Methylosinus sp. H3A: one gene and its partner. The protein of the gene in region 1 interacts with the protein of each later gene in a pairwise test. Links are inferred from orthologs where the notes say so. Each region holds a gene or a part of one and is shown on either strand. Other genes may lie near its edges.

Region 1 (15,116 bases):
ATCAACGCCGCTATATAAGCGCTCGACGTAACGCGAGCGAAGGCGTAAGCCCAAGGGAATGATACTCTCGGATCTTGCGCCTTCGCTCGAATTCTCCCCGCAGGAGCTGACGGCGATCGCCCTCAGCCTGAAAGTGGCGGGGACGGCGACCGTCGTTTCGCTGCCGATCGCCGTCTTCGTCGCCTATGCGCTGGCGCGCTGGCGCTTTCCCGGCCATGCGGCGCTGAACGCCCTCATTCATCTGCCGCTGGTCATGCCGCCGGTCGTCACCGGCTTCGCGCTGCTGCTGCTGCTCGGCCGCAAGACGCCATTCGGCTCCTTCCTCGCGGAATATTTCGGCGTCGTCTTCGCCTTCCGCTGGACCGGCGCGGCGCTGGCCGCCGCGGTGATGAGCTTTCCGCTGATGATTCGCCCCATTCGCCTCTCCTTCGAGAGCATAGACGAGCGCCTCGCTCTGGCCTCCCGCTCGCTGGGCGCCAATCCGCTCTGGACCTTTTTCCTGGTGACGCTGCCTCTGGCCGCGCCCGGTCTCATCGTCGGAGCGATTCTCGGTTTCGCCAAGGCGCTCGGCGAGTTCGGCGCGACGATCACCTTCGTCTCCAACATCCCCGGCGAGACGCAGACGATTCCCTCCGCCATCTACAGCCTCACCCAGACGCCGGACGGCGACGCCGACGCGCTGCGGTTGGCGGCCGTATCGGCGGTGATCGCCGTGACCGCGCTGGTCGTATCGGAAATATTGCAAAAGCGCGCCGACGCGACGAGAGCCGGCAAATGATCGGCGTCGACATAAAATTGCGGCGCGGCGATTTCACCCTCGTCGCCGCCTTCGCGTCGAAGGCGCGCATCCTCGCGCTGCATGGGCCCTCCGGCTCCGGCAAGACGACGCTCGCCCATCTCGTCGCCGGCCTCGTCGCGCCGGACGAAGGCCATATCGTGGTGAATGGCGCGCTTCTCGTCGATACGGCGCAACGTCTGTTCGTGCCGCCGGAGAAGCGGCGAATCGGCCTCGTGTTCCAGGACGCGCTGCTGTTTCCGCATCTCGACGTGAAAACGAACATAGTGTTCGGCCGCTTCTTCACGCCGAAGGCGGAGCGCCGCGTGCCTTTCGACGCCGTCGTCGAGACGCTCGGCGTCGCGCATCTGCTGCGCCGCCGCGCCGGAGCGCTATCGGGCGGCGAGCGCCAGCGCGTCGGCCTCGCCCGCGCGCTGCTGTGCTCGCCGCGCCTTTTGGTGATGGACGAGCCCATGGCCTCGCTCGACTATGACCGCCGCCAGGAGATCATGACGCTGATCGAGCGGCTGCGCGATGAATTCTCCATTCCGATCCTGCTCGTCTCGCACGCGGCCGACGAAATATTGCGCCTCGCCGACGAGGTGATCTCGCTCGACCGCGGCCGCATCGTCGCGCAGGGCCTGCCCTCGGAGACGCTGGCCGCGGCGAGCCGGCTCGTCGAAGGCGGCCGCTTCGCGCTCGTCAGCGCGCTGGAGGCGCAGGTCGGCGCCTTCGATCCGCGCTATGGCGTGACGCGGCTCGAGCATCCGGCGGGCGAGATCGTCATCGCCGCCCATATCACGAATGGCGACCGGCGCGTGCGCGCGCTCATCAACGCCACCGATGTCGCGCTGGCACGGCGCAGGCCGCAGGACATCAGCATCCGCACCGTGCTCGAAGGGCGCATCGTCGGCATAGACGAGGATGCGAGCCCGCTCGCCTTCGTGCAGATCGAGTTGAAAGGCGGCGGCCGACTCGTGTCGGCGGCGACACGGCTCTCCGTCGCCGAGATGAATCTGACCACGGGCGCAGAAATTTTCGCGCTGGTGAAATCCGTCGCTCTCGACGAGAGAGAGCTCGGCGCGAGCGCGTGACCGCCTGTAGGCGCTGCGTGTTCCAAGCGCCTGCGCGGCTTCGTCGCTCTCGCCGCCGTCTCTCGAGCCTCGGTGCTAAGTTTTTGTTAGCTCTTTCACTTAGATGTTTGTTAAGACCTGGGTGCCACTATCCGAACCGCGAAGCCTCCGATGATGGATGGTCTCGTATTCGCGCCGAACAGGACAGATGATCTGTCCGCCGCCGGCCCGGCATAGGAACCTTGAGCCCATCCGGCTCACAGGTCTCCACCGGAGGGCATGGCCTGGCGCGACGGTGTTCCCAAAACCCATGTGACGAAGACACAACCGCCGGCCACTTCGCGCCGGAGCGATCGCTCGCGCGTCATCGCTGCGTCTCCCGCTCACGCCCGACACGGACCGAGACGCCGCGCTCGGGCCGAGAACCGTACGCCGGCCCACTTTTCGTTTCTTCGTAAACAGCTTCATTGGAAGCGGAGCGCCCGATGACCTCGATCTTCACATCTCTCACCGCCACTCAGGTTGCCGGGCTCACAACCACGATCATATCCAATCTGTCGACGACGGACATCGCCGCGCTGAGCACCACGCAGGCGGCCGCGCTCAAATCGACGCAGCTCAACGTCCTCAATTCGACTGATCTCCAATATCTGGCGCAGACGCAGATCGCCGCGCTCTCGGCCAACGCCATCGCCGGCCTCTCGCTCGCGCAGATCGGCAATCTGACCACCACCCAGGCCGACGAATTCACCGCCACTCAGGTCGCGGCGTTCACCTCCTCGCAGATCGGCGCGCTCACCTCGACCGAGTTGCAAGGATGGGACGCCACGCAGATCGGCGCGCTCACCTCCACGCAGATCGGCAAGCTCACCACCACGGCGATCAGCAATCTGTCGACGACGCAAATTTCCTCGCTGAGCCAGACGCAGGTGCGCGGCCTCACCACATCGCAGCTCAATGCGCTGAGCACCGACGATCTCATCGCCGTCAATCTCGCCAATCTGACCACCTCCCAGATCGCCGGCCTCGACGGCGCCGCCGCCGGCAATCTCTCGACCACTCAGGCGGAAGGCCTCACCTCCGCGCAAATCGGCGCTCTGTCGGCTACCGCTTTCGCAGGCCTCTCGTCGACCGAGGTCCAGGCCTGGAGCACCACCCAGCTCGCCGGCCTCACCGCCACGCAGATCGGCAAGCTCACCACAACCGCCTTCTCCAATCTCTCCACCACCCAGGTCACCGATCTCACCTCCACCCAGGTCCGCGGCCTCACCGCGACGCAGATCGGCGGACTGACCGCCTCCTATCTCGACGCCATAGACGCCGGCGACTTCTCGACCAGCCAGATCGCCGCCTTCGGCTCCACCACGGTCGGCGATCTCTCCACGACCCAGGTCGGCAATCTCACCTCGACGCAGATCGGCTCGCTCTCCGCCACCGCATTCGGCGCGCTGACCTCCACCGAAGTGCAGGCCTTCTCCTCCACTCAGCTCGCCGGCCTCACCGCCACCCAGATCGGCAAGCTCACCACAACCGCCTTCTCCAATCTCTCCACCACCCAGGTCACCGATCTCACCTCCACCCAGGTCCGCGGCCTCACCGCGACGCAGATCGGCGGACTGACCGCCTCCTATCTCGACGCCATAGACGCCGGCGACTTCTCGACCTCGCAGATCGCCGCCTTCGGCTCCACCACCGTCGGCGACCTCTCCACGACCCAGGTCGGCAATCTCACCTCGACGCAGATCGGCTCGCTCTCCGCCACCGCATTCGGCGCGCTGACCTCCACCGAAGTGCAGGCCTTCTCCTCCACTCAGCTCGCCGGCCTCACCGCCACGCAGATCGGCAAGCTCACCACAACCGCCTTCTCCAATCTCTCCACCACCCAGGTCACCGATCTCACCTCCACCCAGGTCCGCGGCCTCACCGCGACGCAGATCGGCGGACTGACCGCCTCCTATCTCGACGCCATAGACGCCGGCGACTTCTCGACCTCGCAGATCGCCGCCTTCGGCTCCACCACGGTCGGCGATCTCTCCACGACCCAGGTCGGCAATCTCACCTCGACGCAGATCGGCTCGCTCTCCGCCACAGCATTCGGCGCGCTGACCTCCACCGAAGTGCAGGCCTTCTCCTCCACCCAGCTCGCCGGCCTCACCGCCACCCAGATCGGCAAGCTCACCACAACCGCCTTCTCCAATCTCTCCACCACCCAGGTCACCGATCTCACCTCCACCCAGGTCCGCGGCCTCACCGCGACGCAGATCGGCGGACTGACCGCCTCCTATCTCGACGCCATAGACGCCGGCGACTTCTCGACCTCGCAGATCGCCGCCTTCGGCTCCACCACCGTCGGCGACCTCTCCACGACCCAGGTCGGCAATCTCACCTCGACGCAGATCGGCTCGCTCTCCGCCACCGCATTCGGCGCGCTGACCTCCACCGAAGTGCAGGCCTTCTCCTCCACTCAGCTCGCCGGCCTCACCGCCACCCAGATCGGCAAGCTCACCACAACCGCCTTCTCCAAAGTCTCCACCACCCAGGTCACCGATCTCACCTCCACCCAGGTCCGCGGCCTCACCGCGACGCAGATCGGCGGACTGACCGCCTCCTATCTCGACGCCATAGACGCCGGCGACTTCTCGACCTCGCAGATCGCCGCCTTCGGCTCCACCACCGTCAGCGACCTCTCCACGACCCAGGTCGGCAATCTCACCTCGACGCAGATCGGCTCGCTCTCCGCCACCGCATTCGGCGCGCTGACCTCCACCGAAGTGCAGGCCTTCTCCTCCACTCAGCTCGCCGGCCTCACCGCCACGCAGATCGGCAAGCTCACCACAACCGCCTTCTCCAATCTCTCCACCACCCAGGTCACCGATCTCACCTCCACCCAGGTCCGCGGCCTCACCGCGACGCAGATCGGCGGACTGACCGCCTCCTATCTCGACGCCATAGACGCCGGCGACTTCTCGACCTCGCAGATCGCCGCCTTCGGCTCCACCACGGTCGGCGATCTCTCCACGACCCAGGTCGGCAATCTCACCTCGACGCAGATCGGCTCGCTCTCCGCCACAGCATTCGGCGCGCTGACCTCCACCGAAGTGCAGGCCTTCTCCTCCACCCAGCTCGCCGGCCTCACCGCCACCCAGATCGGCAAGCTCACCACAACCGCCTTCTCCAATCTCTCCACCACCCAGGTCACCGATCTCACCTCCACCCAGGTCCGCGGCCTCACCGCGACGCAGATCGGCGGACTGACCGCCTCCTATCTCGACGCCATAGACGCCGGCGACTTCTCGACCTCGCAGATCGCCGCCTTCGGCTCCACCACCGTCGGCGACCTCTCCACGACCCAGGTCGGCAATCTCACCTCGACGCAGATCGGCTCGCTCTCCGCCACCGCATTCGGCGCGCTGACCTCCACCGAAGTGCAGGCCTTCTCCTCCACTCAGCTCGCCGGCCTCACCGCCACGCAGATCGGCAAGCTCACCACAACCGCCTTCTCCAATCTCTCCACCACCCAGGTCACCGATCTCACCTCCACCCAGGTCCGCGGCCTCACCGCGACGCAGATCGGCGGACTGACCGCCTCCTATCTCGACGCCATAGACGCCGGCGACTTCTCGACCTCGCAGATCGCCGCCTTCGGCTCCACCACCGTCGGCGACCTCTCCACGACCCAGGTCGGCAATCTCACCTCGACGCAGATCGGCTCGCTCTCCGCCACCGCATTCGGCGCGCTGACCTCCACCGAAGTGCAGGCCTTCTCCTCCACTCAGCTCGCCGGCCTCACCGCCACGCAGATCGGCAAGCTCACCACAACCGCCTTCTCCAATCTCTCCACCACCCAGGTCACCGATCTCACCTCCACCCAGGTCCGCGGCCTCACCGCGACGCAGATCGGCGGACTGACCGCCTCCTATCTCGACGCCATAGACGCCGGCGACTTCTCGACCTCGCAGATCGCCGCCTTCGGCTCCACCACCGTCGGCGACCTCTCCACGACCCAGGTCGGCAATCTCACCTCGACGCAGATCGGCTCGCTCTCCGCCACAGCATTCGGCGCGCTGACCTCCACCGAAGTGCAGGCCTTCTCCTCCACCCAGCTCGCCGGCCTCACCGCCACCCAGATCGGCAAGCTCACCACAACCGCCTTCTCCAATCTCTCCACCACCCAGGTCACCGATCTCACCTCCACCCAGGTCCGCGGCCTCACCGCGACGCAGATCGGCGGACTGACCGCCTCCTATCTCGACGCCATAGACGCCGGCGACTTCTCGACCTCGCAGATCGCCGCCTTCGGCTCCACCACCGTCGGCGATCTCTCCACGACCCAGGTCGGCAATCTCACCTCGACGCAGATCGGCTCGCTCTCCGCCACAGCATTCGGCGCGCTGACCTCCACCGAAGTGCAGGCCTTCTCCTCCACCCAGCTCGCCGGCCTCACCGCCACCCAGATCGGCAAGCTCACCACAACCGCCTTCTCCAATCTCTCCACCACCCAGGTCACCGATCTCACCTCCACCCAGGTCCGCGGCCTCACCGCGACGCAGATCGGCGGACTGACCGCCTCCTATCTCGACGCCATAGACGCCGGCGACTTCTCGACCTCGCAGATCGCCGCCTTCGGCTCCACCACCGTCGGCGACCTCTCCACGACCCAGGTCGGCAATCTCACCTCGACGCAGATCGGCTCGCTCTCCGCCACCGCATTCGGCGCGCTGACCTCCACCGAAGTGCAGGCCTTCTCCTCCACTCAGCTCGCCGGCCTCACCGCCACGCAGATCGGCAAGCTCACCACAACCGCCTTCTCCAATCTCTCCACCACCCAGGTCACCGATCTCACCTCCACCCAGGTCCGCGGCCTCACCGCGACGCAGATCGGCGGACTGACCGCCTCCTATCTCGACGCCATAGACGCCGGCGACTTCTCGACCTCGCAGATCGCCGCCTTCGGCTCCACCACCGTCGGCGACCTCTCCACGACCCAGGTCGGCAATCTCACCTCGACGCAGATCGGCTCGCTCTCCGCCACCGCATTCGGCGCGCTGACCTCCACCGAAGTGCAGGCCTTCTCCTCCACTCAGCTCGCCGGCCTCACCGCCACGCAGATCGGCAAGCTCACCACAACCGCCTTCTCCAATCTCTCCACCACCCAGGTCACCGATCTCACCTCCACCCAGGTCCGCGGCCTCACCGCGACGCAGATCGGCGGACTGACCGCCTCCTATCTCGACGCCATAGACGCCGGCGACTTCTCGACCTCGCAGATCGCCGCCTTCGGCTCCACCACGGTCGGCGATCTCTCCACGACCCAGGTCGGCAATCTCACCTCGACGCAGATCGGCTCGCTCTCCGCCACAGCATTCGGCGCGCTGACCTCCACCGAAGTGCAGGCCTTCTCCTCCACCCAGCTCGCCGGCCTCACCGCCACCCAGATCGGCAAGCTCACCACAACCGCCTTCTCCAATCTCTCCACCACCCAGGTCACCGATCTCACCTCCACCCAGGTCCGCGGCCTCACCGCGACGCAGATCGGCGGACTGACCGCCTCCTATCTCGACGCCATAGACGCCGGCGACTTCTCGACCTCGCAGATCGCCGCCTTCGGCTCCACCACCGTCGGCGACCTCTCCACGACCCAGGTCGGCAATCTCACCTCGACGCAGATCGGCTCGCTCTCCGCCACCGCATTCGGCGCGCTGACCTCCACCGAAGTGCAGGCCTTCTCCTCCACTCAGCTCGCCGGCCTCACCGCCACCCAGATCGGCAAGCTCACCACAACCGCCTTCTCCAATCTCTCCACCACCCAGGTCACCGATCTCACCTCCACCCAGGTCCGCGGCCTCACCGCGACGCAGATCGGCGGACTGACCGCCTCCTATCTCGACGCCATAGACGCCGGCGACTTCTCGACCTCGCAGATCGCCGCCTTCGGCTCCACCACCGTCAGCGACCTCTCCACGACCCAGGTCGGCAATCTCACCTCGACGCAGATCGGCTCGCTCTCCGCCACCGCATTCGGCGCGCTGACCTCCACCGAAGTGCAGGCCTTCTCCTCCACTCAGCTCGCCGGCCTCACCGCCACGCAGATCGGCAAGCTCACCACAACCGCCTTCTCCAATCTCTCCACCACCCAGGTCACCGATCTCACCTCCACCCAGGTCCGCGGCCTCACCGCGACGCAGATCGGCGGACTGACCGCCTCCTATCTCGACGCCATAGACGCCGGCGACTTCTCGACCTCGCAGATCGCCGCCTTCGGCTCCACCACGGTCGGCGATCTCTCCACGACCCAGGTCGGCAATCTCACCTCGACGCAGATCGGCTCGCTCTCCGCCACAGCATTCGGCGCGCTGACCTCCACCGAAGTGCAGGCCTTCTCCTCCACCCAGCTCGCCGGCCTCACCGCCACCCAGATCGGCAAGCTCACCACAACCGCCTTCTCCAATCTCTCCACCACCCAGGTCACCGATCTCACCTCCACCCAGGTCCGCGGCCTCACCGCGACGCAGATCGGCGGACTGACCGCCTCCTATCTCGACGCCATAGACGCCGGCGACTTCTCGACCTCGCAGATCGCCGCCTTCGGCTCCACCACCGTCGGCGACCTCTCCACGACCCAGGTCGGCAATCTCACCTCGACGCAGATCGGCTCGCTCTCCGCCACCGCATTCGGCGCGCTGACCTCCACCGAAGTGCAGGCCTTCTCCTCCACTCAGCTCGCCGGCCTCACCGCCACGCAGATCGGCAAGCTCACCACAACCGCCTTCTCCAATCTCTCCACCACCCAGGTCACCGATCTCACCTCCACCCAGGTCCGCGGCCTCACCGCGACGCAGATCGGCGGACTGACCGCCTCCTATCTCGACGCCATAGACGCCGGCGACTTCTCGACCTCGCAGATCGCCGCCTTCGGCTCCACCACGGTCGGCGATCTCTCCACGACCCAGGTCGGCAATCTCACCTCGACGCAGATCGGCTCGCTCTCCGCCACAGCATTCGGCGCGCTGACCTCCACCGAAGTGCAGGCCTTCTCCTCCACTCAGCTCGCCGGCCTCACCGCCACGCAGATCGGCAAGCTCACCACAACCGCCTTCTCCAATCTCTCCACCACCCAGGTCACCGATCTCACCTCCACCCAGGTCCGCGGCCTCACCGCGACGCAGATCGGCGGACTGACCGCCTCCTATCTCGACGCCATAGACGCCGGCGACTTCTCGACCTCGCAGATCGCCGCCTTCGGCTCCACCACCGTCGGCGACCTCTCCACGACCCAGGTCGGCAATCTCACCTCGACGCAGATCGGCTCGCTCTCCGCCACAGCATTCGGCGCGCTGACCTCCACCGAAGTGCAGGCCTTCTCCTCCACCCAGCTCGCCGGCCTCACCGCCACCCAGATCGGCAAGCTCACCACAACCGCCTTCTCCAATCTCTCCACCACCCAGGTCACCGATCTCACCTCCACCCAGGTCCGCGGCCTCACCGCGACGCAGATCGGCGGACTGACCGCCTCCTATCTCGACGCCATAGACGCCGGCGACTTCTCGACCTCGCAGATCGCCGCCTTCGGCTCCACCACGGTCGGCGATCTCTCCACGACCCAGGTCGGCAATCTCACCTCGACGCAGATCGGCTCGCTCTCCGCCACAGCATTCGGCGCGCTGACCTCCACCGAAGTGCAGGCCTTCTCCTCCACTCAGCTCGCCGGCCTCACCGCCACCCAGATCGGCAAGCTCACCACAACCGCCTTCTCCAATCTCTCCACCACCCAGGTCACCGATCTCACCTCCACCCAGGTCCGCGGCCTCACCGCGACGCAGATCGGCGGACTGACCGCCTCCTATCTCGACGCCATAGACGCCGGCGACTTCTCGACCAGCCAGATCGGCGGGCTGGACGCGACCGCGGTCAGCAATCTCACTTCGACCCAGGTCGGGGCGCTGACTGCGGGGCAGGTCGGCGCGCTCTCAGCGACCGCGATCAATTCGCTGACCACGACCGAGATCGACGCTCTGAGCAGCACGCAGGTCGCGGGCCTCACCAAGACGCAGCTCACCGCGCTGAGCACGACCAATTTCACGGCTCTGACCAGCACGACGGGCATTCCGGCGCTCACGACGACGGCGATCGCCGGCATAACGACGACCGATATCGCCGCCCTCAGCACGACCCAGGGCAACGCCTTCACGACAACCCAGATTCAGGCAATGTCCGTGGATCAAGCTATCGCGCTCGTGTCTCTCATCGGCTGACGGCGAGGGGCGCGAGACGCGGTGACCTTCGTCACGCGTCCGCAACGGCGCTTCGGGCGGGATCGCTCGGGCGCCGCCCTCTCGAATGGACGTCGACATGACCACTCAGCCGAACGAATCGGAGTCTGCCCTCGCGCTATTCAAAAGCGCGATCGAAAAATCCTTCTCGCGCAAGCTGACCATCGCCGATCTGTTCACCGCCGCAGCGCAGCTCAAAGCGGCGGGGCTCGATCGGCGGGCGGCCGAGCTCTATAAACATTGGATCGCCTTCAACGCGGACGACCCGGTCGTCTATGCGGCCTATTTCAACTTTGCGACCGCGCTGTCCGAGACGGGCGACCGCCCCGGCGCGATCAATGCGCTGCGCGAGGCGATCCGCATCCAGCCGGATTTCCAGCCGCCCTACATTAATCTCGGGCGGCTGCTCGAGGATTCCGGCCAGGTCGGCGCGGCAGTCGCGCAGTGGCTGGCGCTGGTCGAGCGGACCGCCGCCATCAATGGCGACGCGGTCGCTCACAGACTGAGCGCGCTGCAGCAGACCGGACGCGTGCTCGAGAGCCTCAACAAGGACGAGGCGGCCGAAGATGCGCTGCGACAGATTCTCGAGATCGACCCCAAGCGGCAGGAGGTGGTCCAGCATTGGATCGCGCTGCGCCAGCGGCAATGCAAATGGCCGGTGGTCCTGCCCTCCGAGCGCGTGAGCCTCGCCGATCTCGCCAATGGCATTTCGTCGCTGTCGCTCGCCAATCACGCCGACGATCCGATGTTCCAACTCGCCAAGGCGCATCATTACGAGAAGCGCGCCATCGGCCGGCCCGAGCGTCGCCTGCTCCCGCCAGAGCCGAAGCGGAGGCCCGCCAAAACAAAGCTACGCATCGGCTATGTCTCCTCTGATCTGCGCGAGCACGCCGTCGGCTTCGCCATGACGGATGTGCTCGAGTCGCATGATCGCGCGCATTTCGAGATCCACGCCTATTATTGCGGCATCGCGCGCAATGATCCGACGCGCGAGCGCATCGTCGCCGCCGTCGATCACTGGACCGACATCAATGGGATGAACGACGAGACCGCCGCGCGCAAAATCGCCGAGGACGAGATCGATATTCTCGTCGACCTCAACGGCTACACCAAGGACGCGCGCACCAAGGTGTTCTCGCTGCGTCCGGCGCCGATCATCGTCAATTGGTTCGGCTTTCCCGGCACGATGGGCAGCCCCTATCATCATTATATCATCGCCGATCCGGTGATCGTCCCGGAAGGATCGGAGATCTATTATTCCGAGAAGGTGCTGCGGCTTTCCTGCTACCAGCCCAATGACCGCAAGCGCGTCGTCGCGCCGAACCGCCCGACGCGCGCCGAGGCGAGACTGCCGGAAGACGCTTTCGTCTATTGCTCGCTCAACGGCATGCAGAAGCTCACCGCTCTGACCTTCGACCGCTGGGCGCGCATATTGACGGCGGTTCCGGGCAGCGTGCTGTGGCTCTTGACCGGCACGGAACAGACCAACGACCGCGTGCGGGCGGAGGCGAAGGCGCGCGGCGTCGCGCCGGAGCGCATCGTCTTCGCCGATAAAATGGCCAATCCGCAGCATTTGGCGCGCTATGCGCTCGCCGATCTCTTCCTCGACAATTTCCCCTATGGCGCCCATACGACGGCCGCCGACTCGCTGTGGATGGGCGTGCCGATCGTCACCTTCCCCGGCCGCAGCTTCGCCTCGCGCGTCTGCGCCAGCCTGGTGCGCGCCGCCGGCGTCGGTGAGCTCGCCTGCTCATCGGCCGAGGATTATATCGCGCTCGCCATCGAGCTCGGCAAAGACAGGCGCAAGCTCGCCGGCGTCCGCGACAAGCTCGCGAAGGCGCGCGACGCCTCGCTGCTGTTCGACACGCCGCGTCTCGTCGGTGAGCTCGAGACGCTCTATCGCGGCATGTGGCGCGACTACGAGCAAGGCGAATTGCCGCGGCCCGACCTGCGCAATCTCGACATTTATCACGAGATCGGGCTCGAGCTCGATCTCGAGAAGATCGAGCTCGTGAGCGACGACGATTATCGCGCGCTCTATGAGCGCAAGCTCGCGGATTGGGACGCCGCCTATCCGATCGAGCCCGACACGCGCATGTGGCGGCCGCGCTGAGCGCGCGGCCATGACGCGATCACTCCCCCCGCTCACTCGGCGAGCATTCGCTTCAGCAGCTCTATGACCTCGGACAGGCTCTTGTCCTTGGAGGCGAGCTCCTCGACCTTGCGCACGGCATGCAGCACGGTCGTGTGGTCGCGTCCGCCGAAGCGGCGACCGATCTCCGGCAGCGAGCGCAGCGTCAGCACCTTGGACAGATACATGGCGATCTGCCGCGGGCGCACGACATTGGCGGTGCGGCGCGAGGACAGAATATCCGCGCGAGAGATGTTGTAGTGGCTGGCGACGAGCTTTTGAATGTCGTCGATCTTGACGCGCTTGGGCTCCTGGCTGCGCACCAGATCGCGAATGGCGTTCTCGGCGGTCTCGACGCAGAGCGGCGCGCCATTCAGCGTCGAATGGGCGAGCAGACGATTGACCGCGCCTTCGAGATCGCGGCCATTGGTGACGATCGTCTTGGCGATATAGGAGACGACCGCCGGCGGCACGTGGAAAGTGGGCTGCGCCTCCTGCGTGGCGGCGATGCGCGCCTCCAAAATCTTCACGCGCAGCTCTTCGTCGAGCGGCCCGATGTCGACGCAGAGCCCGCCCTTGAAGCGCGAGAGCACGCGCTCGTCCAACGTCTCGAGATCGGACGGCGGACGATCGGCCGCGACGACGACCTGCTTGCCGGCGTCGATGAGCGAGTTCAACGTATGGCAGAACTCCTGCTGGATCGACTTGCCCTGCAGAAACTGCACATCGTCGATGATCAGCACGTCGATGTTGCGCAGCCGCTCCTTGAAAGCGATCGAGTTCTGCTGCGTCAGCGCCGAGACGAAGCCGCTCATGAATTTCTCGGCGGTGAGATAGAGCACGCGCCGCTTATTGTCATTGGCGGAACGCGCCACTGCTTGCAGCAGATGCGTCTTTCCGAGTCCGACGGCGGCATGCGTGTAGAGCGGATTGAACAACGGATGCTCGCCGGGGCGGGCGTCGGCGACGCGACAGGCGGCCGCATAGGCGAGCTGGTTGGAGGGGCCGACGAGAAAGGTCGAAAAAGAGAGACGACGATCGAGCGGCGAGCCGCCGAAAGAATCGGCGTCGCCGCGCCCGGAAACCCGCATCGGAGCCTTGACGGGCTGTGTCTCCATGCGATCGGCGATGGCGGGCGCCGCCGGCGCCGCCTTCTCGGCCGCAGCGCCGGCGTCCGCATCGCGCGGACGCGAGCGCCGCGTCGGCGAGCGCACGTCTATGACGATCTGCTCCAGCGTGGAAAATTCGGCGCAGAGCCGCGTGCGGATGCGATCCGCATAATGCGAGTGAATCCAGCTCTTCAAGAATTTGGTCGGCACCGTCAGCAGCGCGGCTCCGTCCTTCACGCCCTCGAGCTCCAGCCGCGCGAACCAGGAATTATAGACCGCCTCGCCGAGCTCGGCGCGCAGCCGGCCCCGCACACGTTCCCATTTTTGCCGGTCCTCCCCCGATAGTTCACTGGAATTCGACTGGTCATCGCTATTATCGGACATGGCTTTCTTTCGCGCTGAAGACGAGTCGAGGCGCGGCGCCTCGACAGCGTCGTCACAGTGAAACGGATGAATCGGTCGGTTTCGATCGATATGCGCGATCGGCGCTTAGAGGACGCTTACAGCCTGATAGGGGGCCCCACGGAACATTCGCTGAAGTCGAACGGATTTCGGCCGTCCTTTCGACTGCGACGTCGCGCGTCGTAGCGCTGCGCTTCGTCGTCGCTCGTTCTCGTGTCGGCTCGCCGCCCAAAAGCCATCACATCACCCCTACATCCGCGATGAGCGAAAGCTCGTCGCGGTCCTAACAATCGGATCTGAAGATACGCAGACAGAAACGCACCCAGCGGGAATTCGGCCGATGCATTCGTGGTGTGGTCGACGCATTCGACGAACGCGTCCGGCAGTCTATCGCAGAGAAGGTGTCACCCGAAGGCCTACATACGTTCACTCACCCGTCTAAGCGACGCCGCTCCGCAACGCCACGCCACGTTTCGAACCTACACGCAGGCATTTGCGCACGCAACGATCGTCGAGCCGCAGAATGCGCAGATCGTCGCCGCATCGTTGCCGCAGAGGCCCTCTTCGCCAGGATAAGGTCATGATTCGCCGCTCAGAAAAATCGACGGCCGACCGAGGCGCCGCAGAGCGATCGTTGCAGCGCTGCAGCGCGCGCCGTCGCGAAGAGTCCCTGTCAAGCCCGCCGAGCGTTGGCGGCGCAACGGGCCTATAATGCAATTAACTGTTTTTAAACCATATACGCTGCGCACAAGAAAAACGTGTGAAAATAAATCTCACACTACGCGGACTAGCGGAATCGGTTTTCACGATGGTCGAAGAATTACGCAGAACGCAAAAAAGCCCGGCTGAGCCGGGCTTTGAAAACGCGCGATTTGCGTAAGGAAAGATCAGGCCGACAGAGCCTTCACGCGAGCGGTCAGACGAGAGACCTTTCGCGATGCGGTATTCTTGTGAATGACGCCGTGCTGCGCTGCGCGCATGACGACCGGAGCGACGCTCTTGAGCACCGCCGCCGCCGTCGCGGCGTCGCCGCTCGCGATCGCCTCCTCGACCTTGCGCACTTGCGTGCGCAGCAGGCTGCGACGCGCGCGGTTGACGGCCGTGCGCCGGGCGATCTTGCGGACGGCCTTCTTGGCCGAGCTGGTGTTGGCCATCTTTGTTCCTTCGACGGTCGAGGCGAGGCGGGCGGGGTCGCCGCCCAGAAAAGCAAAGCGGCCGCGAAATCGCGGCCAGTTCGCCGGCCTTATACGCGCGCCGACGCCGTTTCGTCAATGCCCGGCCCAAGCGGCTCCCAAGCGGCGCGAATAGGGCATGGACGCGGCGCCGAAGCGCTCCGGCTCAGCGATGCTCGAAATG
Region 2 (15,141 bases), 920 kb from region 1 along the record:
ACGACAAGGAGATGGAGCCGACCGTCCTTCCGGCGCGCTTCCCCAATCTGCTCGTCAATGGCGCCGGCGGCATCGCCGTCGGCATGGCGACGAATATTCCGCCGCACAATCTCGGCGAAGTGATCGACGCCGCCATCGCGCTGATCGACCGGCCCGACATGACCGTCGCTGAGCTGATGGAGATCGTGCCCGGCCCGGATTTCCCCACGGCGGCGACGATTCTGGGGCGCGGCGGCATTCGCAACGCCTATTCGACCGGGCGCGGCTCGATCATCATGCGCGCCAAGGCCGAGATCGAGACTTTGCGCAAGGAGCGCGAGGCGCTCATCTTCACCGAGATTCCCTATCAGGTGAACAAGGCTGCGCTGATCGAGCGCATCGCCGAGCTCGTCCGGGAGAAGAAGATCGAAGGCATTTCCGATCTCCGGGACGAATCCGATCGCCAAGGCATGCGCATCGTCGTCGAGCTGAAGCGCGACGCGGTGGCGGATGTGGTGCTGAACCAGCTCTGGCGCCATACGGCTCTGCAATCGAGCTTCCCGGTCAATATGATCGCGCTCAATGGCGGCCGGCCGGAGCTGCTGACGCTGAAGGACGTGCTCGTCGCCTTCGTCGATTTCCGTGAGACGGTCGTCACGCGGCGCACGAAATTCCGCCTCGCCAAGGCGCGCGACGCGGCGCATCTGCAGGTCGGCCTCGCTATCGCCGTCGCCAATATCGACGAGGTCATCCGCCTCATCCGCACCTCGGCCGACGCCGCCACGGCGCGCGAGGCGCTGATGGAGCGCGAATGGCCGGCCAAGGACATGGCGCCGCTCGTCGCGCTGATCGCCGATCCGCGGCATGTGCTCTCCGAGGATGGCGCGATCCGCCTTTCCGAGGCGCAGGCGCGCGCCATACTGGAACTGCGCCTGCAGCGCCTCACCGCTCTCGGCCGCGAGGAGATCGCCGAGGCGCTGAACAAGCTCGCCGTCGAGATCGCCGAATATCTCGAGATTTTGCGCTCGCGCGAAAAACTGTTCGGGATCGTCAAGGACGAGATGATCGCGGTCAAGGAGCAATATTCGACGCCCCGCCGCACGCAGATCGTCGATGGAGACGGCGACGTCGAGGACGAGGATCTGATCGCGCGAGAGGACATGGTCGTCACGGTCTCGCACGCCGGCTACATCAAGCGCGTGCCGCTCTCGACCTATCGCGCGCAGCGGCGCGGCGGCAAGGGTCGCTCCGGCATGCAGACGAAGGAAGAAGATTTCGTCCAGCGCCTCTTCGTCGCCTCGACGCATACGCCGGTGCTGTTCTTCTCCTCGCTCGGCCGCGCCTACAAAGAGAAAGTGTGGCGTCTGCCGCTGGCGGCTCCGCAGGCGCGTGGCAAGGCGCTGGTCAATCTTCTGCCGCTCGAGCAGGGGGAGCGCATCACCACCATCATGCCGCTGCCGGAGGACGTGTCGAGCTGGGCGACGCTCGACGCCATATTCGCGACGACGGGCGGCACGGTGCGGCGCAACAAGCTCTCGGATTTCTCCGACGTGCGCCGCTCCGGCATCATCGCCATGAAGCTCGACGAAGGCGAGGCCATCGTCGATGTCGCCACCGCGGCGGAGCAGGAGGATATTCTGCTGACGACGCGCGAGGGGCAGTGCATCCGCTTCCCGGTGAGCGATGTGCGCGTCTTCCAAGGGCGCACCTCCATGGGCGTGCGCGGCATCGCGCTCGCCGACGACGATCGCGTGATATCGATGTCGGTCCTGCGCCACTTCGAGGCGGTCGGCGACGAGCGCGCGGCCTATCTCAAGCGCGCCGCCGCTCAGCGACGCAATGCGGGAGCGGAAGGCGCGGAGGAGGGCGCGGCGGAGACTGAGGAGGCCTCGACCGCGATCGAGCTGACGGAAGCGCGCTTCCGCGAGATGGAGCAGGCGGAGCAGATCATCCTGACCGTCTCCGAGAACGGCTATGGCAAGCGCAGCTCCTCCTTCGAATATCGCATCACCGGACGCGGCGGCAAAGGCATCGTCGCCATGGCGGTGAACGCCCGCAACGGCAAGCTCGTCGCCTCCTTCCCCGTGGGCCGGGGCGACGAGATCATGCTGGTGACCGACGGCGGTCAGCTCATCCGCTGCCCGGTGGAGGGCATACGCATCGCCGGCCGCGGCACGCAGGGCGTCATCGTCTTCGACACGGCGGAGGGCGAGCGCGTCGTCTCGGTCGAGCATTTGGCCGATGCGGGCGAGGCGGAGGAAGAGGCGGGCCCCGAGGCGGGCTGAGCCTCGGATTTCGTCGACGACAGCGTTTCGCCGAGATCGAGTTTCGGCGAAACGCGGTGTTTTTTCATGGAATTTTCGCGCGGGGGCGCGCTCCGATTTTTTTTGCGCTGCGTCCGATCGCCGCCTCGGCCCTTCGACAAACGCAACCCGGCGTCAATGGCGCTCGCGCGCGCATCCGTCTAGACTCGTCTCGTCACGCAGCTTGTCCAAGAGGGGGAAAAACGCATGCTCACGATCTGGGGACGGCGCAACTCCTTCAATGTGCAGAAAGTCATGTGGCTCGTCGGCGAGCTCGGGCTCGATCACGCCCATGTGCCGCTCGGCGGCGCCTTCGGCGGCCTCGACGATCCGCAATTTCGCGCGCGCAATCCGCATGGCCGCATTCCGGTCATCGACGACGAGGGCGTCGTCGTCTGGGAGTCTCATGCAATCTTGCGCTATCTGGCCGCGCGCCATGGCGGCGAAGCATTCTGGCCGTCCGATCCGGCCGCGCGCTCTCATCTCGATCGCTGGATGGACTGGGCGCAATCGTCGTTGCAGCCGGCCTTCGTCGACGGCGTTTTCGTGGCCTATTACCGCACGCCGGAAGACAAGCGCGATTGGCCGGCGATCCGCGCCGCCGTCACGCGTTGCGCGCAGCATTATCAATTTCTCGATAGCTGGCTCGCGGATCGCCCTTTCCTCGCCGGCGACGATCTCACCCTCGCGGATATCCCCGCCGGAACGACTTTGTTTCGCTATTTCGCGCTCGACATAGAGCGGCCCTCGCTTCCCAATGTCGAGGCTTGGCATGCGCGCCTTTGCGAACGGCCCGCCTATCGCCAGCATGTGATGGTGCCCTTCGACGATCTGAAAGGCTGAGACGCCGAATGGCGCGAGGGGCGAAATTGGGATAGAGTCATTCCGTGTTTCATTGAAACACGGAATGACTCTCTAGGCTTTTGTTTTGGCGCCTTTCCAACGCCGAACCGGTGTTCCCTTCGGCTGGAAACGCGCTAGGATCGGTCTCATGAACGCGCTGCCGAAGACGAAGATGACAGCCGAGGAGTTCGTCGTCTGGGCCGAAGGTCGGCCCGGCCGCTATGAGCTCGTCGACGGCGAAGTCTTCGCTCAGGCGTCGGAGCGCGTCGCCCATGCGAAGGCGAAGCTCGCTGCTGCGCTCGCCTTGCAGGACGCCGTCCGCCGGGCCGGGGCGCCTTGCCATGTTCTCCCGGACGGAGTCGCCGTGCGCGTCGACGCCGCCACCGTCTTCGAGCCCGATGCGCAGCTTTATTGCGGTCCCGAGCTTCCGCCAGACGCGCTGCTCGTCGAAAGCCCGCTCGTCGTTGTCGAAGTGCTGTCGCCATCCACCGGACGCAATGACGTTCTCGGCAAGCTCGAGGGATATTTCCGCATCGCGAGCGTCGCGCATTATCTCATCTTCGATCCAGATTCGCCGCTCGTCATCCATCATCGCCGCGGGCAGGGCGGCGATATACTGACGCGCGTCATTCGCGAGGGCGATATACAGCTCGACCCGCCCGGTCTCTCCTTTCCGCTCTCGGCCGTCTACGGCGAAGCGCGCTGAACGCCCCTGTGTCGGCGCGCACAGCCTCATGCGAGCGCTGCGCCTAATCTCCTCTGCATCCGATCGCATTTCTTTCACGCGGCGGTTTCACAAAAGGAGATTGAAAATGTCGAAAGTGCTTTTCATCGATACGAAGACCGAGCATACCCTCGCGCCTGGCGCGACGGTTCATGGCTGGTGGAACAACGCCTCGCCCTTCAACGCGGTGTGGGATGCGCAGGCCGTGCCCTTCGCCACCGGCAGCACCGCTAGCGGCTTCACGCAGGACACGTCGCTCGAGGTGACGCGCGTTTGGCGTCATTACACGGTGACGGAGATCAAGCCGAACCCGCAGTCACAGACCGTCGACACCAAGGACGAGACCGAGATCCATTACGAGATCAAGAATATCGGCAATAGCGTCGCCAAATTCCATGTGGTGCTGAGCGCGATCTACGAGTGAGCCGGCGCGCGCGAGCCGCGAGGCTCGCGCGTCCATTCAATCGCGCGCGATGAAGAGGGCGGCGCAGCCGACAATGTCGATCTCGACATTGCGAAAGCGCCGCTCGAGCGCATAGCGCAGACCGTCGAAATCGTCGGCCCTGTTCGAGAACACGCCCTTGCGATTGTAGAACGCCATCAGCCGCCGCGCGGCGGCGGAGCGCTCGACGCCGCCTTGCAGCAAGGTCGAGCCGAAAAAGACGGCGCCGTCATTCGTCAGCGCCTTCAGATGATCGAAGACGACGGCCTTTTCGGTGATCGCGCCGGGAAGGCAATGCAAGAGATAATTGACGCCGACGGAATCGAATTTCGGCGCGTCGAAAGCGATCGGCTCCAGAACATTGCGGCGATAGGTCTGCGGCGAAAAACGCGCGATGCGCTCCGCCGCGAAGCGAAGCGCGTCCGGGTTCAAATCCATGAGCGCGACGCGCGGCGCGGCGACCGGAAAGCGACAATGGTCGAGGAAATATCCCGTGCCGATTCCGACGTCGAGATGATTGCCCGACGCGTGGAGATCATAAAGCGCGCGCAGGCGCGGCGTCGGACATTTCCAGATGAAGCGGTTGGAGAGGCCGAGGACGAGCATGTCATAGAGCCGGAGAACGGCAGGCGTATAGACGGCTTGGCCGGCGGCGATCTGCTCGGGACTGGCGGTCATCTGCGTAACGTCCTATTGCTCGCCCACCGCCTGTTCGACGGGAAGGAACCAATGCCCATTCTACGCTATTCCGCCGCCTCGCCCTACGCCCGCAAAGCGCGCATCGTCGCCGAGCTGCTCGGCTTCGGCTCCGGCCTCGAGCTCGTCGGCGCCGACACGACCAATCCCGCCGACACGCTGCGCGAGCAGAACCCACTCGGCAAAGTGCCGACGCTGATTCTCGACAGTGGCGAGACGCTCTACGACAGCCGCGTGATCTGCGAATATTTCGACCTTCTCGCCGGCGGCGGAAAGCTCTTTCCGGCCGATCCCGCCGCGCGCATCGCGGCGCTGACGCTGCAATCGCTCGGCGACGGGATCAATGACGCGGCGCTGCTGATCCGTTACGAGGCGACGCGGCCGGAGCCTTTGCGTTCGTCCGATTGGATCGCGCTGCAGACCGGCAAGGTGGAGCGCGTCCTCGCAGCGCTCGACGCCGATCCGCCGGCGGGCCCGGTCACGATCGGTCATGTGGCCGTCGCCGCCGCGCTCGGCTATCTGGACCTGCGCTTCGAAGGCGCCTGGCGCGCGAAACATCCCGCGCTCGTCGCCTGGCTCGACGCTTTCTCTCGCGAGGTTCCGGCCTACGAGGCGACGCGCGTTTCCTGATCGCCTTCGCGCCTTGGCGGCGAAACGCGCCGCCAAGGCGCGAAGTGGCCTCACATCCGCGCCGGCAGCTTGTCCTCCTCGGCGAGATTGGAGAAGCGCGTCACCTCCGCCTCGAAGGCGAGCGTGACCGTGCCTGTGGGCCCGTGGCGCTGCTTGCCGAGGATCGCTTCGGCGCGTCCATGCACGCGCTCCATCTCGTTCTGCCAGGCGATATGCTCTTCCGTGCCCTCGCGCGGCTCGCGATTGCGCAGGTAATATTCTTCTCGATAGACGAACATCACCACGTCGGCGTCCTGCTCGATCGAGCCGGATTCGCGCAGGTCAGAGAGCTGCGGGCGCTTGTCGTCGCGGCTCTCGACCTGACGCGAGAGCTGCGAGAGCGCGATGACCGGCACGGCCAGTTCCTTGGCCAGCGCCTTGAGGCCCGTGGTGATCTCGGTCAGCTCCTGCACGCGATTTTCATTGCGTGACTTGGAGCCGGAGAGCAGCTGCAGATAGTCGACGACGAGCAGATCGAGCCCGCGCTGGCGTTTGAGGCGTCGCGCCCGCGCGATGAGCTGCGCGATGGAGATGCCGCCGCTCTGATCGATGAAGAAGGGGACGCTCTGCATCTCCCGCGCCGCCTCGGCGATGCGGCGGAAATCATCCTCGTTGATGTCGCCGCGGCGAATCTTATAGGAGGGCACGCCGGATTGCTCGGCGATGACGCGCGTCGCCAATTGCTCGGCCGACATTTCGAGCGAGAAGAAGCCGACGATGCCGCCATTCACCGTCTTTGCCGAGCCGTCCGGCTGTTGCTCGGACACATAGGCCTTGGCGATGTTGAAGGCGATGTTGGTGGCGAGCGCCGTCTTGCCCATGCCGGGACGGCCGGCGACGATGATGAGATCGGATTTCTGCAGCCCGCCCATCTTCTCGTCGAGATCGACGAGCCCTGTCGCTATGCCGGAGAGGTGGCCGTCGCGCTGATAGGCGCTGCTCGCCATATCCATGGCGGTGGCGAGCGCCTCGGCGAAACGCTGGAAGCCGCCGTCATAGCGGCCGGTCTCGGCGACGGCGTAGAGCTTGCGCTCGGCCTCCTCGATCTGTAGGCGCGGCGCCTGATCGACCGCCGCGTCGAAGGCGGCGTTGACGATATCCTCGCCGATGACGATCAGCTCCCGCCGCACGGAGAGATCATGGATCGTGCGGCCATAATCCTCGGCGTTGATGATCGTCGTCGCCTCGCGCGCCAATCGCGCGAGATAGGCCTGCATCGTCACGCCGCCGGGCAGCTCCACATCGCCGAGATGCGTCTTCAGCGTCACGACGGTGGCGACGCGGCCGGCGCGAATGATCTGCGAGGAAACCTCGAAGATGCGCCTGTGCAGCTCCTCGGAGAAATGGTCCGGCCGCAGAAAATCCGAGACGCGATCGAATGCGTCATTGTTGACGAGAATGGCGCCGAGCAGCGCCTGCTCGGCTTCGATATTATGGGGCGGCGTGCGATAGGCGGGCTGGTCGAGCATTTCTCTCTCGGGAACGGAACATAGCGGGGTAATCACAGCGACGACGACATCGCGCAGAAGGCCGGAGCTCCGTGTCCCCTCGGGAGAGGAGGTCGAGCGCGGATGGCGATCGGGAGGAGATCATCCCCATCTCGGGGACGCTCAGCCCGGCCGTTCGCCTGATTGCCTCTGATGGATGTCTTCGATGCACTTGAACGCGTTGCGACAGGCACTCGAGAACGGCCGCGACATTGCCCGAAGCGGAGAGCGGCGCCAATGGCAAAGATCGCGCGCGGCCCTTCCAATGCGCGAGCGGCGTCTTTGTGAGTCATTTCCACATGCGCGGCGCATCTTTCGGCGCGCTCACGTAAAATCGATTGTGTGTGGCAATTTCGCCACGCCGAATCGCCGGCCTATGAAAAAGGCCGGAGACGCGAGCGCCTCCGGCCTTTTTTAAATTGAGCAGAATCGGTCGCGAGCGATCAGAGCTCGACGTCGCCGGCCTCGGCCAGCGCCGCGCCGACCTCGAGGCCGAGATCGTCGAGCGTCGTCTCCTCGCGGGTGGCGGCGGCCTCGCCGCGCGCCTGGCGCTCGGCCTCTTCGGCGGAGCGGGCGACGTTGACGATGATCTTCACCTCGATCTCGGGATGCAGATGCACCGGCACATTATGCAGGCCGAGCGCCTTGATCGGATGTTGCAGATCGACCTGACTGCGGTTGAGCGTGAAGCCGCCCGCGGTCGCCGCGTCGGAGATGTCGCGCGTCGCCACCGAGCCATAGAGATGGCCGCTCTCGCCCGCTTGGCGGATGATGACGAAGGTCTGCCCCTCGAGCTTCTCGGCGACGGCCTCGGCCTCCTTGCGAGCGGTGAGGTTGTGCGCCTCGATATGGGCGCGCTGCGTCTCGAAATGCTTCTTGTTGTTCTCGGTGGCGCGCAGCGCCTTGCCGCGCGCCAGCAGGAAGTTGCGCGCATAGCCGTCGCGCACGCGAACGGTGTCGCCCATCTGGCCGAGCTTGGCCACGCGCTCCAGCAGAATGACATCGACCATGGGTTCTATCTCCTCGTGTCTCTCTCGAATTTTACCGCAGCGATCTCAGCCGCGCCGCGCCTGCGCCGCCTGCTTGCGGCTACGGAACGAAAACACCGCGTCGACGACGCCGATCACGGTGAACAGGACGATCGGCCAAGCGAACAGGCCGATGACGATATAGATGACGATGAGCGAAACGCCGCCGACGCGCGTCCCGCGCAGCAGGGCGTGAACGACCGCTAGCCCCTGCATCGCCAGAGCGAGGCCGAGCGTCTCGGCGAAAACAAGTCCGATCTCGCCGGGAAGATCGCCGAGGAAGGCCACGGCGGCTGCGACGAGGAACAGCCCGGCGACCGTGCGCGGCAGCACGAATTCCTGCGCGATGTCCGGCCAGGGACGCGAGAGCGCGTCCGACGCGCGCGCCAGCAGGCCAGCGCCCCAGAGATTGAGCGTGTGGCTGAGCAGCGTCAGCGCGGCGAGAGTCGCCGGGAAGGCGAAGACGACGAGCGCCGAGAGCTGGCTCGGATCGAGCTTGTCGCCGAGCTCTTGCGTCCGCACCAGATCCTCGATCGCCATGAAGGCGCGGGCGCGCAGCGGATTGAGCGCCTCGTCGAGGCCGCCGAAACGAATCGCAGCGATCGTGACCGCGATGGAAACCGCCGCCGCCACCACGCCGCCGGCGGCGAGAACCGCCCAGGCCGGCACATGCGCGGTCACGAGCTCGCGCCTGCGCCAGGGCGCTCCGGCTGCGACATAGGCGGCGGCGAGCGCCGGAACGCCGACGAGCAAGGCGTAGACGAGGCCGAAGATCGGATTGGGCCAGATCGACAGCAGGCCGGTCGCGATGAGGGCCGAGGTCGCGCCGTGGCGAAGGCCGAAGCCCAGCGCGACGATCAAAATCGGCAATGGCGCGAGAAAGGCGAACAAAACCGCCGCCGAAGTGCCCTTGGTGATGACCGCGAACACGGCCGCGCCCGCGAGCCCTCCGCCGAGCGAGGCGAAGATCTGCGGCAGCGAAAAATCGCCGTTGTCGGGAACGGGCAGTTTCTTGCGTTCGGGTAAAAGCTGGGGCATGGGCTCTACGCTTGTTCGAGGGCGAGCACGATCATCTCGCGTCCAGCCCCCTGAACGCCGGCGAAGCCCGCCTTTTAAGGCGGCCGATCTCTTCCGGCAAGGGCAGCGCGACGAAAAAGCCGCTTCCGGCGGCCGAAAACGTCGCCGTCGGGGCTTTTTCCGCGCTATTGGCGGCGCAGAGCGGGGCCCGGCTTCTCTCCGAGCGCGCGCCAGCTTCCCGCGAGGCCGAGGACGACGGCGAAGACCAGCGCGCCGAGCGTCGTCAGAGCGACGGGCCAGGGCAGAAAGACGAACTCCATTTTCATCAACGCCACCAGGATGAAGCCTGCCGCGCCCGCGCCTGCGACGACAGAGAATATCCCGGCCACGATCCCGAGCAGCGCGAACTCCAGCGCAAAAGCGCTGGTCAGCCAGCCGCGCGTCGCGCCGAGCGTCTTCAGCACGATGGCGTCGCGCTGGCGGCCGCGCTGGCTCGCCGCCACTGCGCTGCCGAGCGCCAGCGCCGCCGTGACGATGGCGAGGCCGGCGGCGGCGCGCGCGGCGAAGGTGAGCTGATCGGCGATCTTCTCCACCGCCTCCAACGCGTCCTTGACCCTCAGCGCCGCGACCTGCGGAAAGCGCGCCGCAACTTCGCGCACGAGTCGCTTGTCGCGAACCGGATCGTCGCGATCGGCGAAAGCGACGGTGAAAATTTCCGAATAGGGCGCGTCGGCGAAGGCGTCCGGCGAGAACACCATCATGAAATTGATGCCATAGCTGCGCCAATCGACGCGGCGCAGATTGGCGACGCGCGCCGCGACGTCGCGGCCGAGCACATTGACGACCATCTCATCGCCGATTTCGACTCCGAGCCCTTCGGCGACGCGCGCCTCCAGCGAGACGAGGGGAGGGCCGCTCCGCTCCGTCCCCCACCAGCCGCCGGCCACGATGTCCGAGCCCTTCGGCGGCGCGGCGGAGAAAGTGACGCCGCGGTCGCCCTCGAGCGCCCAGGCGATCTCCTCCGGCGGCTTCAAATTTTCGGCGCGGACGCCTTTCACGGCGACGATGCGGCCGCGCATCATCGGCACATGCTCGACTCGGGAGTCGGCGGCGAAGGAGGCGAGGAAAGGCGTGAATTCGTCGACCTGCTCCTTGGCGACGTCGACGAAATAAAAGCTCGGCGTGCGGCTCTTCTGCGCCTGGAACAATTCGGCGTGGATCGAGCCTTCGATCAGCGCCAGCGCGACCAGCAGCGTCTGCGTGACGCCGATCGAGACGATCAATGTGGCGGCGAGGCTCTTCGGCCGGCGGATATTGCCGATCGCATGGCGAAGACGCGCATCGGGCACATGGGAGATTCGTCGCGCCGCGCGAACGACCAGCGCCGCCACGCCGCGCAGCAGCGCAAAGGCCGCCGCCGTGGCGACGATATAGGTCGCGGCGAGCTTCTTGTCGCCAGCGGAGACCATCACCAGAACGATGAGCGCCGTAGCCGCGGCGAAAGATGCGAGCAGAAAACCGCGCGGCGGGGCTTTCTCCTCGGCCTCGTCGCGCAACAGGCGGGCGACCGGCGTCCCATAGGCCCGGCCGAGCGGCGGCAGCGCGAAGATCAGCGCCACCAGCAGCCCATAGGCCGCGCCGACGCCGAGCGAGCGCGCGTCGACCGAGGGCGAAAAGGGCAGGGGGACGGACGCCGAAAGAGCGAAATCGGCGAGATAGGGGAAGGTCGCGCCGAGAGCGAGGCCGCCGACGACGGCGAGGCCGGCGACGAGCAGGACTTCGACCAGCGCCATCACGAAGACGCGCGAGGCCGGCGCGCCGAGCGCCTTCATTATCGCGAAAGCGTCGCGCTTTTTGGCGACGAAGCCGGCGACGGCGTTGGCGACGCCCGCGCCGCCCGCCACCAGCGCCGTCAGCGCGACCAGCGTCAGCAGCTGGGTGAAGCGCTCCTGATTGCGCGAGAATTGCGGGGAGACGGCGTCCCGCTTGCGCAAATCCCAGCCGGCGTCCGGAAAGGCCGCCGTCAGCGCCGTCACGAAACGCTCGACCTCCGCGTCGCTGGCGACCGCGCCGGCGCCGCCGAGCGAGATTCGGGTGAGCCAGCGCGCCACCGCGCCAGGCTGAACGAGCCCGGTCGCCCGCAGGGCGTCCTGGCTCATCAGCACCCGCGCGCCGAATCCGAAGCCGCCGGCGAGCTTGTCGGGCTCGCTCGCGAGCTCGGCCGTCAGCGTGAAGGCGGCGGCGCCGATCTTCACCTTATCGCCGATTTTTAAATCCAGCCGGGCGATCAGCGTCGAATCGGCGACGAGGCCGAATGCGCCATCGCCCTGGCGCAGCGCCTCGGCCAGCGGCCGCGCCGGAGCGAGCTCCACCGCGCCGGCGCCCGGATAGACGGAATCGACGGCCTTGATTTCGACAAGCGTCGCCTCGCCGTCGACGGCGCGGGCCATGGCGCGCATCAGCGCGATTTCGCAGACGCGGCCGTAGCGCTCGAAAAATTCGCGCTCCTGCGGCGCGAGGCGCCGCATGGTGGTCGCGACGGAGACGTCGCCGCCCAAAATCGTGCGCCCCTCGCGGGCGAGACCCTCCGCGAGCGAGCGCGACACGGCGCCGACGCCGGAAATCGCGGCGACGCCGATGACGATGCAGGCGATGAAGACGCCGAAGCCGCGCAGATCGCCGGAAAGATCGCGCAGAGCGAAACGTAGCGCCAACGGCAGCCGCGAGACGAGGCCGCGCTTCATGACGCCTGCGCCTCTTCGCCGTCGATGCGGCCGGAGCGCAGACGCACGGCGCGGTCGCAGCGGGCGGCCAGCGAAGGATCGTGGGTCACCAGCACGAGCGTCGCCGAGCGCCGCGCCTTTTGCGCGAAGATCAGATCGACGATGGCCGCGCCGGTCTCCGAATCGAGATTGCCGGTCGGCTCGTCGGCGACGAGGATGACGGGATCGGGGGCGAGGGCCCGCGCGAGCGCGACGCGCTGCTGCTCGCCGCCGGACATTTGCGACGGATAATGCGAGAGACGATGAGCGAGGCCGACAGCCTCGAGCTCGCGCCCCGCGCGCTCGAAAGCGTCGGCGCGGCCGGCGAGCTCCAGCGGAACGGCGACATTCTCCAGCGCCGTCATCGTGGCGATGAGCTGGAAAGACTGGAAGACGACCCCTATCTTCCCTCCGCGGAACCGCGCCAAGGCGTTTTCGTCGAGGCGAGCGAGATCGCTCCCGTCGACGAGCACCTTGCCGGAATCGGGCCGCTCGAGGCCGGCGAGCGTCATCAGCAATGTGGATTTCCCGGAGCCCGAGGGCCCGACGAGACCCACGGCCTCGCCGCGCGCGACCGCGAGGCTTATGTTCTTGAGCACATGGACGCGCGCCGCGCCCGCGCCGAGGGTGAGATCGACATCCTCGAGTTCGATGACCGGCCGCTGCACTTTGGGGGAGTCCTGCAATGGTTTGCCGCTGCGCCGCCCGCCGGTTCGCGTCCCGCGATCCGGCTCAGACGCCCGCCCCGACATATGCGAAGGCGCTCGCTGTTTCCAGTCTCCGGCCGCGCTTTCGGCCGCTCGGCCCGGCCGCTTTCCTGTGCGCCGCCGCTTTTCTGGCGCTTTTGATGACGTTCGCGCGCCCTGCGGCGGCCGAGCCTCTGCGCGTCGTCGCCTTCGGCGACAGTCTGAGCGCGGGCTTTCAGCTTCCGGCCGACGCCGCCTTTCCGGCGCAGCTCGAGGCGCGGCTGAAGAATGACGGCTATGACGCCCGCGTCGTCAACGCCGCCGTTTCCGGCGACACGACCCGAGGCGGAGTTTCCCGGCTCTCCTATGCGCTGCGCGACGGCGGGGATCTGCTGATCCTGGAGCTCGGCGCCAATGACATGCTGCTCGGCTTCGAGCCGGCGGTGACGCGCGCAAACCTCGAGAAGATCGTCTCCACCGCGCAGGAGCGAGGACTCGACGTGCTGCTCGCCGGAATGCTGGCCAACGCCAATTTCGGCGAGGATCACAAAAAATCCTTCGACGCGATTTTCCCCGAGCTCGCCGCGCGGCGCGGCCTGCCGCTCTATCCCTTCTTTCTCGACGGCGTCGTCGGCGAAAAGGGCATGACTCTCGTCGACGGGCTGCATCCGAGCCGGGCGGGCGTCGCGAGGATCGTCGCCGGCGTCGCGCCGCTCGTCGAAAAGAGCCTCGATTCGTTGCAATCCAAGCGCCGGGAGGCCGCGCAGCGCTGAACCGCAGCCGGGAACGAAGTCGCGCATAACTCTCGGTCGTCGAGAAAAAACGGGCGTCGCGCGCGGGTTTGTCGATACAGCTGTCGCATTCCGGCTATAGTGCGGTCACCATCCTTTGCGCGCGCCCGAGACGGCGCGCCGATCCGCGAGGAGGCGCCGACATCGGCCCCTCGCTCCGCCGCGACGCGGCCGGGCCGGGGCTCTGCGAGCAGACAGCGACTTCGGCCTGTACCCGCTCCCGCGCGCCTTGCGAGGCCAGGATGGAGGATCTCCGATGCCCAGACTGTTCACCGCCCTCGAAATCCCCACTCTCGTCGCCGGCGATCTCGCCGCGCTGCGCGGAGGCCTTCCGGGAGCCCGCTGGATCGACGCCGAAAATTATCACATCACCCTGCGTTTCATCGGGGATGTGGACGATGCGCTCGGCCATGACGCCGCTATGACGCTCGCCGCGATCCGCCGGCCCCCGGTCTCGATCGCGCTCGAGGAGCTGTCGAGCTTCGGAGGCGACAAACCGCGCGCCATCGTGGTGAAGGCGCGCGCCGATTCGGCTCTCGCCGAGCTGCAGGCGGAGCAGGAGCGACTGCTGCGGCGCATCGGCATTCCGCCCGAGCCGCGCAAATTCGTGCCGCATGTGACGCTCGCCCGCCTGCGCGGGGCGTCCTGCTCGTCGGTCGCGACCTATCTCGGAACGCGCGGCTATTTCCCGCCCATGCGCTTCGAGGCGGCGCGCTTCGTGCTGTTCTCCTCGCGCGATTCGGTCGGGGGCGGCCCCTATATCGTCGAGGCCGACTATCCGCTGCGCGACCGCAAGGCCGTCGGCGCCGGTCAGCGAGAGCTCACCGCCTACGATCGTTAGAGCGCTGCCAGCCGAAGCGGACGCCGGTTCGGCGTCGGAAACGCGTCTAGGATTCGGCGGTCGCCTCATCGGCTTTGCGTCCGCGCTCCACGACGGCGGCGAGCGAGGGATCGCGCGCGACCGCCTCTTCGATGAGGCGGTCGGAGGCGGCCTCGATCGTATCCTGCATGCGCTGAAAGAACTCTCGCGGCGCGAGCCCCGCCGGAATCGGCGGCAGATATTCTATGACCACCGTTCCCGGCCGCACGATCCAAGCCCGGCGCGCCCAGAACAGGCCGGAATTCAGCGCCACCGGCAGGCAGGCCGCGCCGGTCTCGCGATAGAGATGGGCGACGCCGAATTTATAGAGCGGCGGCGCGCCGGCCGGGCGCCGCGTGCCTTCCGGAAAAATAAACAATTGCCGACCCTCGGCGAATAGCGCCTTGGTCTTCTCGATGAGCTGCGGCAGCAGCTTGCCGCCCTTGGCGCGGTCGATGCCGACCTGCTCCGCGCCCATCAGATACCAGCCGAAAAAGGGGATGAATACCAGCTCACGCTTGAGGATGTAGGAGAAATCCGGCGAATGCAGCGGCAGGACGAAGGTCTCCCACATCGACTGATGCTTGCAGGCGACGATGATCGGACCTTTGGGGATATTCTCGAGGCCGCGAAACTCGAATTTCAGCCCGACGATCTTCTCGAGCCAAAAGAGCGACGTTCGCCCCCAGACGCGGCCGAGCTGCATCGAGGCCTGCCGCTTCATCAGCAGGCCGGGCAGCCAGAGTATCTGCAGCGTCATGAGATTGACGTAAAAAACGATGTGGAACAGCACCGAGCGCAGGAAGAGCATTGCGTGGGTCGCCTGACGGTTTCGCGGGGCTAGGGCGGGTTGGC

What was found.
Region 2: the proteins of dnaA (region 1) and IY145_RS20185 interact in binary tests that used the Escherichia coli proteins (3 or more experiments, as listed by UniProt). The link is inferred for Methylosinus sp. H3A from one-to-one orthologs.

The regions. Positions count from the first base shown.
Region 1 is NZ_JADNQW010000005.1:2,798,140-2,813,255, reverse strand. What follows is about bases 11,504-14,378. They hold dnaA (chromosomal replication initiator protein DnaA), read right to left. Parts: upstream 13,743-14,378; coding sequence 12,264-13,742; downstream 11,504-12,263. Other genes in these bases: IY145_RS16010 (glycosyl transferase), read left to right, coding at 11,504-12,231. In the rest of the region: trxA (thioredoxin), read left to right, coding at 1-18; modB (molybdate ABC transporter permease subunit), read left to right, coding at 59-778; modC (molybdenum ABC transporter ATP-binding protein), read left to right, coding at 775-1,869; IY145_RS16015 (ice nucleation protein), read left to right, coding at 2,334-10,100; more of IY145_RS16010, read left to right, coding at 10,198-11,503; rpsT (30S ribosomal protein S20), read right to left, coding at 14,648-14,914; IY145_RS15995 (enoyl-CoA hydratase), read right to left, coding at 15,099-15,116. UniProt on the Escherichia coli protein: Plays an essential in the initiation and regulation of chromosomal replication. Binds in an ATP-dependent fashion to the origin of replication (oriC) to initiate formation of the DNA replication initiation complex once per cell cycle.
Region 2 is NZ_JADNQW010000005.1:3,713,332-3,728,472, reverse strand. Bases 4,897-7,796 are described here. They hold IY145_RS20185 (replicative DNA helicase), read right to left. Parts: upstream 7,126-7,796; coding sequence 5,668-7,125; downstream 4,897-5,667. Other genes in these bases: rplI (50S ribosomal protein L9), read right to left, coding at 7,587-7,796; IY145_RS20190 (glutathione S-transferase family protein), read left to right, coding at 5,021-5,617; IY145_RS20195 (class I SAM-dependent methyltransferase), read right to left, coding at 4,897-4,969. In the rest of the region: gyrA (DNA gyrase subunit A), read left to right, coding at 1-2,264; IY145_RS20210 (glutathione S-transferase family protein), read left to right, coding at 2,490-3,125; IY145_RS20205 (Uma2 family endonuclease), read left to right, coding at 3,274-3,831; IY145_RS20200 (hypothetical protein), read left to right, coding at 3,938-4,273; more of IY145_RS20195, read right to left, coding at 4,310-4,896; more of rplI, read right to left, coding at 7,797-8,153; IY145_RS20175 (DUF2232 domain-containing protein), read right to left, coding at 8,199-9,209; IY145_RS20170 (ABC transporter permease), read right to left, coding at 9,374-11,932; IY145_RS20165 (ABC transporter ATP-binding protein), read right to left, coding at 11,929-12,618; IY145_RS20160 (arylesterase), read left to right, coding at 12,798-13,409; thpR (RNA 2',3'-cyclic phosphodiesterase), read left to right, coding at 13,684-14,268; IY145_RS20150 (1-acyl-sn-glycerol-3-phosphate acyltransferase), read right to left, coding at 14,315-15,097. UniProt on the Escherichia coli protein: The main replicative DNA helicase, it participates in initiation and elongation during chromosome replication. Travels ahead of the DNA replisome, separating dsDNA into templates for DNA synthesis.